DNA from 3 places in the Eubacterium limosum genome. Region 2 is predicted to be linked to each of the others. Evidence: a T-box and tRNA genes for the amino acid it is inferred to sense, from the RefSeq annotation. Region 2 holds a T-box; the other regions hold tRNA genes.
The links. The T-box of region 2 lies ahead of pheS (phenylalanine--tRNA ligase subunit alpha). A T-box ahead of a tRNA ligase gene usually reads a tRNA of that ligase, here a tRNA-Phe.
Positions count from the first base shown of each region.

Region 1 (3,271 bases), 1.2 Mb from region 2:
CCCCTCACCGTGTCTGAGGTAGCCTGCCGGGCCGGCCTGATGGACGCCAAGAACTGCGTGGATGCCACCACCCTCGAGACGGATGAGGCAGTGGCGGAGGCCGCCCTCAAATATACGGTTTTCGGGCGCGTTACCCCAGGGCAGAAGCGTGTGCTTGTCAATGCGTTAAAGGACGCGGGGCATACGGTGGCCATGACCGGTGACGGCGTCAACGATGTGCTGGCTCTGCGCGACGCGGATTGCAGCATTGCCATGGCCGCGGGGAGCGACGCTGCACGCCAGGTCTCACAGCTGGTTCTGCTGGATTCCAATTTCTCCAGCCTGACCAAGGTGCTCATGGAAGGCCGGCGCGTCATCAATAACATCAGCCGCGCGGCATCGCTGTTCCTGGTCAAGACCATCTACTCCTTTCTGTTAGCCGTCATTGTGATTGTGGCCAGCGAGGCGTACCCCTTTATTCCGATTCAGCTCACGCTTATCAGCACAGTAACCATAGGGGTTCCATCCTTCTTTCTGGCTCTTGAGCCTAACAAAAACAGGCTCTCCGGCAATTTCCTGGAGACAGTGCTCAGAAAGGCCCTGCCGGGCGCGCTGACCATTGTCGTGAATATTGTCGTGGTTATGATTATTGGGAATATACTGGATTTCAGCGTCAGTGAGCTGTCTACCATGGCCTGCCTGCTGACCGGCGTCACCGGGCTCATTATCCTTTACGGTGTCTGCCAGCCCCTCGATGTTAAACGGACCATCCTGTTCTGGGCAATGACCATCACCTATGTGGGCGCAGTGCTGTTCTTCCCGACCTTCTTCGCGGTAATACCGTTCTACCCCACCAACTGGCAGGTGGTGCTGGTATTGCTGCCGATGCTGTTCCTCATTTATCCCATTATGCTGCTGCTCAAGGCCGCCATCAATAAAACCGAACGGTGGCTTGTGGCGCATAAGCTGCTGGATTTAAAACAGACATCCCTGTAGATTTTTCCAACCCGTATCGCCGCGATACGGGTTGGATTTTTTATTTTAAATTTTTGTTAAAAAATGCTTGACGGGGGCTTAAGAATTGTGCTAGAATAAGCAAGTCGTCAAGTGAGACAGTCGCAGGCAGCACGGTTTTAAAAAATAAAATTTTAAAAAGTGCTTGACATTAAGAGTTAAAGATAATATAATATAAGAGTTCTGTTTCGAGGTGTAGCGCAGTTTGGTAGCGCACATGGTTTGGGACCATGGGGCCGGAGGTTCGAATCCTCTCACCTCGACCATTTTTTTATCTGAACGATTATACGGGCCTTTAGCTCAGTTGGTCAGAGCATCCGGCTCATAACCGGCAGGTCCAGGGTTCAAGTCCCTGAGGGCCCACCAGTTTCTTTTAAAAAGCAAGCTCAGTAAAACATAAGCCCAGATAGCTCAGTCGGTAGAGCAGAGGACTGAAAATCCTCGTGTCGGTGGTTCGATTCCGCCTCTGGGCACCACTTTGAAATTTAGACGCAAGTTTGTCAGACAGCAGGTCTGACTTTTTTATTTTTTGAAAAGATAAAGTCAGACAGATAGCTCAGACGAAAAAGCAAGAGCGTCAAACAGGCAGCAGCCGGAAAAGAAGGCCTGTCGGTGGTTCGATTCCGCCTCTGGGCACCACTTTGAAATTTAGACGCAAGTTTGTCAGACAGCAGGTCTGACTTTTTTTATTTTTTGAAAAGATAAAGCCAGACAGATAGCTCAGACGAAAAAGCAAGAGCGTCAAACAGGCAGCAGCCGGAAAAGAAGGCCTGTCGGTGGTTCGATTCCGCCTCTGGGCACCACTTTGAAATTTAGCCGCAGGTTTGTCAGACAGCAGGTCTGGCTTTTTTTATTTTTTGAAAAGATAAAGCCAGACAGATAGCTCAGACGAAAAAGCAAGAGCGTCAAACAGGCAGCAGCCGGAAAAGAAGGCCTGTCGGTGGTTCGATTCCGCCTCTGGGCACCACTTTGAAATTTAGCCGCAGGTTTGTCAGACAGCAAGTCTGACTTTTTTTATTTTTTGAAAAATATTGCAGCCCTGACGGATAGCAGGGTATGGTGTTCAGAGTTGTATTTTTAAGGACAATCAGTTATACTAGGCGTAAAGGTGATTTAAAATGAATACAGACATTTCCAGAGAAAAAATTAAAACGAACATCATAAAAAGTGTGACAGACCTGAATGAAAAGAAGACACTGCGCCTGGTGGAAAAAGCCCTTAATGCCGGGATAGGCATGAGCGATATTGCGGAGTATCTTCAGCAGGGAATGGACAACGTGGGCGAGCTGTTTGAAAAAGAGGAGTACTTTATCGGTGACCTGATCATGGCCGGCATTATTTTTAAAGAGGTTATGAAGCTTGATAAACGCAGCGCGGCAGATCAGAGAGAAGCTCCGGGCAGCCGGGGAACCATACTGATCGGCACCATCCACGGCGATCTGCATGATATCGGAAAAGATATTTTTATTGGCCTGGCCTGTGTCAATGGCTTTAATGTCATTGATCTGGGTGTGGATGTCCTGCCCGAGGTTTTTGTCGAAAAAATCAGGGAGGCCCGCCCGCAGATTTTAGGCTTCAGCGGCCTGCTGACCACGGCCACGGCAGAGGTCAAAAAAGCGCTGAAGATGATCCATGACGCCGGACTGCGTGATGACCTGAAAATTATTGTGGGTGGAGGCCTGATGCAAAAGGAACAGGAAAGTCCAGAGGCTTTTGCGGATGCCTATGTCAAAAATTCAGGAAGAGGGCTGGAGTACTGCCTCGAATGGGCGGAGAATGGTTACAGATAATGGATATACCGATTTATGAAAAGATTGCAAATGATTTAAAGGAAAAGATTAACCTGGAGCTTTTGAAGCCCAATGACCCTATTCCCTCAGAGGCGGCTCTGTGCGAAGCCTACAATGTTAGCCGTCTGACTGTAAGAAAGTCACTGGAAATGCTGGTGCGGGACGGTTTGGTTTATCTGGTCCAGGGAAAGGGGCATTTTGTAAGGAAAACAAATGGCAGCGATTATATCCTTACATTCAACGAAGTCGGCTTTGAGACCACAGATATTGATCAGATACACATTGTGGATGTCGATGTGATTGAATCGACCAAAGATCTGGTCTATATCTTGAAGATTCATCCCAATACGCGTGTGCTCAGGATAAGACGGGTGCTTTATGAAAAGCAGCAGCCCATTGGTTATGACATCAAGTATATCCCTTACTATCCAGGCTTTCCGCTGATTGAGAAGGAGCTGGAGGCCAGAGATTTCGTTGAGATTCTGGCA
Region 1 covers NZ_CP019962.1:2,605,274-2,608,544, forward strand. Annotated here, with positions in the region: gene B2M23_RS12240 (cation-translocating P-type ATPase) at 1-975, shown strand, start outside; tRNA gene B2M23_RS12245 (tRNA-Pro) at 1,183-1,259, shown strand; tRNA gene B2M23_RS12250 (tRNA-Ile) at 1,283-1,359, shown strand; tRNA gene B2M23_RS12255 (tRNA-Phe) at 1,394-1,469, shown strand; gene B2M23_RS12265 (cobalamin B12-binding domain-containing protein) at 2,112-2,783, shown strand; gene B2M23_RS12270 (GntR family transcriptional regulator) at 2,783-3,271, shown strand, end outside.
Region 1: it encodes a tRNA-Phe, which carries the amino acid that the T-box ahead of pheS (phenylalanine--tRNA ligase subunit alpha) is inferred to sense. The anticodon was not compared.

Region 2 (3,271 bases):
TTGAGTTTCTTTTTTATCATAGAGTTTAACCGGAGCCACTGACTCGTCAAGCGCTGCCGCAGCTTCACGTGCAATGCCATAAATAGACTGGCAGTCTCCGCGGTTAGCCGTTAATTCCACCTCGATGATGCTGTCATCAATCCAGAGCAGCTCACGCACCTCAACACCCAGCTCAGTATTTTCAGGCAGAATATAGATACCATTTTTAATTTCAGGGGAAAACAAATCTGTATTCATCCCCAGCTCTTCAACAGAGCACATCATGCCATAGGACATAATGCCGCGAAAATCGGTACGGCTCATTTTATGCCCACCAGCTACCACTGAGTTTTCTACCGCAACCGGGACAACCGCCCCTTCAAAAACATTGGTCGCACTGGTGACAATGGTCAAAGGAGACGCAGCTGCCACATCAATCTGACAAACAACCAGCTTATCAGCATCAGGATGCTTTTCAATTTTAACAATCTTACCAGTGATAACACCGGAAACTTCATCCGAAATGGGCTCAATGGTTTCCACCTTTGTGCCGGACATTGTCAGGATATCCCCGAAAGTTTTGGGGTCCTGTTCGATTTTTACATATTCTTTTAACCAGTTGAGTGATACTAACATATGGGGCTCCTCCTATTTGAATTGTGTCAGAAAACGCATGTCGTTTTCGAAAAGCAGACGTAAGTCGTTGATTCCGTATTTGGTCATGGCCACACGTTCAAGGCCCATGCCAAAAGCGAATCCGCTATAAACCTCCGGATCAATGCCGCAGTGGCGCAGTACATTAGGATGTACCATCCCACAGCCTAAAAGCTCAATCCAACCACTGTTGCCGCACACTTTGCAGCCGGTGCCGCCACATTTAAAGCAGGTTACGTCCATTTCAGCACTTGGCTCGGTGAAATAGAACTGATGCGGGCGGAATTTAGTCTGAACAGTTTCTCCAAAAAGTTTTTTTGCAAACATATCAAGGGTTCCTTTTAAATCGGCCATCGTAATACCCTTATCAATGACAAGCCCTTCCATCTGATGGAACACCGGTGAATGAGTCGCGTCGATTTCATCGGCACGGTAAACGCGACCCGGAGAGATAACACGCAGTGGCGGCTTTTCATCCATCATAACGCGAACCTGAACGGGTGAAGTCTGAGTTCTTAAGACAACCTCGTCATTGTAATAGAAGGTTTCCTGTAAATCTCTGGCCGAATGCTCCTGTGGCATGTTAAGATAATCAAAATTATATTTTGACCATTCAATCTCTGGCCCTTCGGCAATGGAAAAGCCCATTCCCAGGAAGATTTCTTCCAGATCGTTAATGATGATATTTAAAGGGTGCAGATTGCCTTCAGAAGGTTTTTTACCCGGCAAAGAAACATCCAGCTTTTCTTTTTCGATGGCTGCCATCATTTCCGCTGTCTCCAGCGCTTCCTTTTTTCCTGCCAGTCCGGTTTCAATTTCCTCCCGAACCTCATTGGCCAGCTTGCCAATAACAGGGCGCTCTTCCTTGGAAAGCTTGCCCATTCCCTTTAAGGCAGCGGTTAAAACACCTTTTTTACCAAGATATTTTACGCGGATGTCATCGAGCGATTTCATATCGCCGACAGTTTTCAGATCTTCCAAACAATTTTCTCTGATGCGATTTAATTCCTCTTGCATTTTTATCTCCTTCTTCATAATAACAATTTTATCGGATCGCGGCAGCAAACTAAAAAAGCCCTTTATGCAAAACTGCATAAAGGACGAATAGATTCCGCGGTACCACCTTTGTTGCCGCAACCTATTTGGTGCAGCCCCTCACGTATAACGTCACGTTGACGTTGACCACTACAAGCACCATGTGCCTTGGCAGTCAAAACTCAGGAGGGAACTTCAGTAGCACTGTTCACCAAAACCCTCTCAGCCGCCGGGGTTTTCTCTCTGTAAGTGAGCGGCGTGCCGCCTACTTTCTCCATCATCGTCTTTATCATATTCTTTTTTATTCGTGCATCGCCCGCGCGATATCGTACATCAAAATACCTGCCGCTACCGAAACATTTAAAGATTCAGCATGTCCGTACATAGGTAGCTTGTATAAGTCATCACAGAGGTCCGCAATACACTTTGACATTCCCTTTGACTCATTGCCAAGAATAATGCCCACAGCTTTCTGTGCAGCCAGCGAAGCAGACAGACTAGTTTTTCCCTGAAGCGAAGTCCCGATTATACGTGTACCCTGCTCCTTTAGAAAAAGAACCGTTTCTTCAAGGGCACAGGTTTGAAGCACCGGCAAATGAAACACCGACCCCATGGCCCCGCGCAAAACTTTTTCATTGTATATATCTGCGGTTTTTGATGAGCAGATAATACCGTCAAAGCCAGCGGCATCCGCTGTACGTATAATGGTTCCAACATTGCCCGGATCCTGCACATCATCTAATATAACATAACTCAGACATTTTTTCCCGTTTTTTTTGCATTTTTTTTCAAAAAATTTTTCAGAGGTATCAAATTTATCTGCCGTACATAAAATACCTTCCGGCATCTTTAAAGCCGACATGGCTTCAAAAACGCTGGCGTCAACAGTGAAAACCGGGATACCCATGTCTTTCAGACGTTTAAAAGCTGACTTTACAGCCTCTTCAGCTCCCTCAATCCACTGCGGCGTTACATAAACCGCAGTGATCGCCACATTCCAGGCTTCAGCCTCCATGAAAAGCTTGTTTCCTTCCAGAATAAACTGTTTCTCGCGGTCTCTGTTTTTTTTCTGTTTTAGCTTGATAACATTCTTAACCGTCAAATTCTGGCGTGATGTAATTAATTCTTGGCCCATCATTTTAATTTCCAGACTGATAGAGGCGGGTGACATCATTAATATCTGCATTATCTCCGATCACGACCAGCTTATCGCCGGCCCGGATAACATCTGTTGCCACCGGCGAAACATTTAAATGATCCTGAGACCGGATCGCAATGACATTGAGCCCGTACTTTGTACGCATATCCAGTGATTCCAGGGCCTGGTTTTCCCATTTATGCAAGGCGTCAACCTCAACGATCGAATGGTCTGTATCAAGCTCCAGTGCATCGATAAAATCACCGGAATAAAGACTGTGGCCGACGCGTTCCCCCATATCACGTTCTGGTGAAAAGACCTTTTTAACCCCCAGTTTGAGCAGAACCTTTTCGTGCTGGGCATTGTTGGCTTTTCCATAAATTTCCTGAATCCCAAGCTCCTGCGCGTTGACAACACCCATGATACTGCTGTTGATATCGGAGGTAATAGAGATAATCACACGCG
Region 2 covers NZ_CP019962.1:3,800,529-3,803,799, forward strand. Annotated here, with positions in the region: gene pheT (phenylalanine--tRNA ligase subunit beta) at 1-615, opposite strand, end outside; gene pheS (phenylalanine--tRNA ligase subunit alpha) at 628-1,650, opposite strand; T-box leader at 1,727-1,958, opposite strand; gene B2M23_RS17815 (TrmH family RNA methyltransferase) at 1,970-2,806, opposite strand; gene B2M23_RS21565 (potassium channel family protein) at 2,808-3,227, opposite strand; gene B2M23_RS21570 (NAD-binding protein) at 3,130-3,271, opposite strand, start outside.

Region 3 (3,271 bases), 1.6 Mb from region 2:
TCATCAGCACCACCCCAGGGCCGATGATGGCAATGACCTCGGAATTTTATATTGATATTCTGGGAAAAAGCGGCCACGCGGCCGACCCGGACCAGGGGATTGACGCCATTGTAGCTACTGCTGACTACGTTTCGGGCCTTCAGAAAATCGTGAGCCGGACGGTGAGCCCCAATGACAGCGCCCTGCTGTCCATCGGCACCATAAACGGCGGTACCCGAATGAATATTATTGCCGATAAGGTCAGCCTTTCCGGTACAGTGCGCTCATTCTCAGAGGATGTCCAGGAGGCCATGAAAAAGCGTATGGTGGATATGGCCAGGGGTATTGAGCAGATGTACCATTGCAGGATTGAGATCAGGTTTGTCGATATGTACCCCCCGGTGATCAATAGTGAGGCCCTGTTCGACCAGATCTGGCCCCTGTGCGGTGAGGCAGATGAAAAGAAGCTGTTTAAAAAAGTGATGCTGGCTGAGGATTTCGCCATGTATCGGAAAGCCATTCCCGGTGTTTTTATGGGCCTTGGCTCCGGCAGTAAGGAGAAGGGCTATACCCAGAACCTCCATACCCACGGATTTAATTTTGACGAAAAGGTTCTTCTGAGAGGACTTCAGGTTTATATGAATATTCTTACCAAAGCGGGAGAATACACCCTTTAAAAAGAGTGTGAGGAGAAAACAGAATGTATGAGAAATTTGCACAGGTCTATGACGACCTGATGCGCGAAATCGACTATAAGCAGTGGGGGGATTACGTGTTCCGCCTGCTGCTCAATGCGAAAAATGAAGTGAAAAGCGTGCTGGAATTTGGATGCGGCACCGGTAACATTACCAGCGAGCTGGCCCAAAAGGGCTATGCAGTAACCGCTGTGGATTTGTCTGAGGAAATGCTGACCGTCGCGGATGAAAAAATCGCCGAACAGAACCTGGGAGATGTCCGGTTCTTTATGGGAGATATGAGTAATTTTCAGATCGGCGAAGAATTTGACGCGGTAGTTTCCTGCTGTGACAGCGTCAACTACCTGCCCGACAAGGACGGGGTTCAGAACTTCATTTATTGCAGCCAGGATGCCCTTAAAAGCGGCGGACTGCTCCTTTTTGACATCAACACCCCAGTTAAGTTTAAAGAGGTTATTAAGGACAATACCTATGTCTATGACCTGGACAATGTCTACTGTGTATGGGAAAATTCGCCGGACTTTGAAGCCGGGCGTATGGACTATGACCTCTCCTTCTTCATAAAAGAGGAGGACGGCCGCTACTCCCGTTACGATGAAAGCCAGAGCCAGTATATTTATACAGTAGAAGAAATTTACCACATGCTCAAGAACGCGGGCTTTATCAATATTAAAATCTACGCTTTTGGCACTTTCCTGCAGGGAAGCAACGAATGCGACCGCGTCCAGTTTGTGGCCGAAAAAAAATAATTTCAAATTTTTTAAAATTTGTGTGAAAAAAGTGTTGACAAAGAGTGCGTGCTGCCGTATAATAATGCACGTACTCAAGTTGATGGTCGCTTAGCTCAGCTGGGAGAGCACCTGCCTTACAAGCAGGGGGTCATAGGTTCGAGCCCTATAGCGACCACCATTTTTTATGTACTGCGGCCTGGTAGTTCAGTTGGTTAGAATGCCAGCCTGTCACGCTGGAGGTCGAGAGTTCGAGTCTCTTCCAGGTCGCCATTTTTATAGTACATAAACGTAAAAGTATTTATTTTTTTCTGAAAAAGTACTTGACAACATTAACTTGAGACAGTATAATTAATACTCGTCGCTGCAAGTTTATGCAAGCCCAGATAGCTCAGTCGGTATAAGCAGAGAGTCCAAATCTTTGATTTGGTGCGAATCGCTTAGTCAGGCAGAATAAAGGATTTTATAAGTGGGAAGCATTGACAGCTGTATGATAAACAGTAGGCCCAGATAGCTCAGTCGGTAGAGCAGAGGACTGAAAATCCTCGTGTCGGTGGTTCGATTCCGCCTCTGGGCACCACTTTAATCACTAAGTGGTCAGACAGTGTTAATAGATTAATAAGCGGAAGTGGCTCAGTGGTAGAGCATCGCCTTGCCAAGGCGAGGGTCGCGAGTTCAAATCTCGTCTTCCGCTCCATTTTTAAGGTGCTATAGCCAAGCGGTAAGGCAAAGGTCTGCAACACCTCTATCCCCAGTTCGATTCTGGGTAGCACCTCCAACCTTGAATTTTAGTCGCTGATACAGCGGCTTTTTTGTCTTGAATATACAATCTAAGTGCAACGAATAAATAATGACCCATAGCTTCTGGTAAAATGGAGTTTGCAAAGACATCCAAATACCAGGAGGCGCTATGAGTCATTATAAACATCTTACACCATCTGAGCGCGAAAAGATATATCTTCTTTACGCTCAAAATTATTCGTTAAGCTTTATCGCAAACAATATTGGACGAAACAAGTCAACGGTTTCGCGTGAGTTGGCTCGCAATTCTAACAAAGGCAGCTATTCTCCAAGTGCCGCGCAGGCGGCTTATGTCCGTCGAAGAAAGCAATGTAAACCTCAATTAAAACTATCTGATCCTGCCTTGTATGAATATGTCCGTGATCGGTTTCTTAAGCATCAGTGGTCACCCGAACAAATTGCAGGAAGATTTTCATTGGAAAACGCGGATCGACCGGTCAGTTATACGACAATCTATCGGGCGATTTATGCAGGAATGTTCGACACCAAAGAGCAACGTGCGTCTCATGGGAATCGCAGGGCCATCCGTCAACTCAGGCATCGAGGCAAAACACGGCAAACAAAAGATCATCTTGAAAAACGCGGTAAAATCCCCATCAGCCATGCGATTGCAGACAGACCGGCAGAAGCGAACACCCGATGCCGATTAGGCGACTGGGAAGCCGATACCGTCATTGGTAAGAAAGCCGGCCCTTGCCTGGTAACCCTTGCCGACCGGAAAAGTCGTTTTCTGCTTAGTCAAAAGGCCGAAAAGAAAGCTTCTGTTGAGGTGCGTGATACAATGATTCAATGCTTGACCGGACAGCCTTGTTTTTCCATTACACCCGACAGAGGTAAGGAATTTGCCAGACACGGTGAAATATCGGAGGCGTTGAATCAGGTTCCGTTTTATTTTCCATTGCCACACCACCCTTGGCAGCGTGAAACAAATGAAAACACGAATGGGCTTCTTCGTGAATACTTTCCTAAGGGAATTGACCTACGTAAAGTAACCGATTCGTCTATACAAAACAAAGTGGATGAGCTCAACAAACGCCCCCGAAAGTGTCTAGGGTTTAAAACTCCTTA
Region 3 covers NZ_CP019962.1:2,235,309-2,238,579, forward strand. Annotated here, with positions in the region: gene B2M23_RS10350 (M20 metallopeptidase family protein) at 1-656, shown strand, start outside; gene B2M23_RS10355 (class I SAM-dependent DNA methyltransferase) at 680-1,423, shown strand; tRNA gene B2M23_RS10360 (tRNA-Val) at 1,508-1,583, shown strand; tRNA gene B2M23_RS10365 (tRNA-Asp) at 1,599-1,675, shown strand; tRNA gene B2M23_RS10370 (tRNA-Phe) at 1,907-1,982, shown strand; tRNA gene B2M23_RS10375 (tRNA-Gly) at 2,025-2,099, shown strand; tRNA gene B2M23_RS10380 (tRNA-Cys) at 2,107-2,180, shown strand; gene B2M23_RS10385 (IS30 family transposase) at 2,313-3,271, shown strand, end outside.
Region 3: it encodes a tRNA-Phe, which carries the amino acid that the T-box ahead of pheS (phenylalanine--tRNA ligase subunit alpha) is inferred to sense. The anticodon was not compared.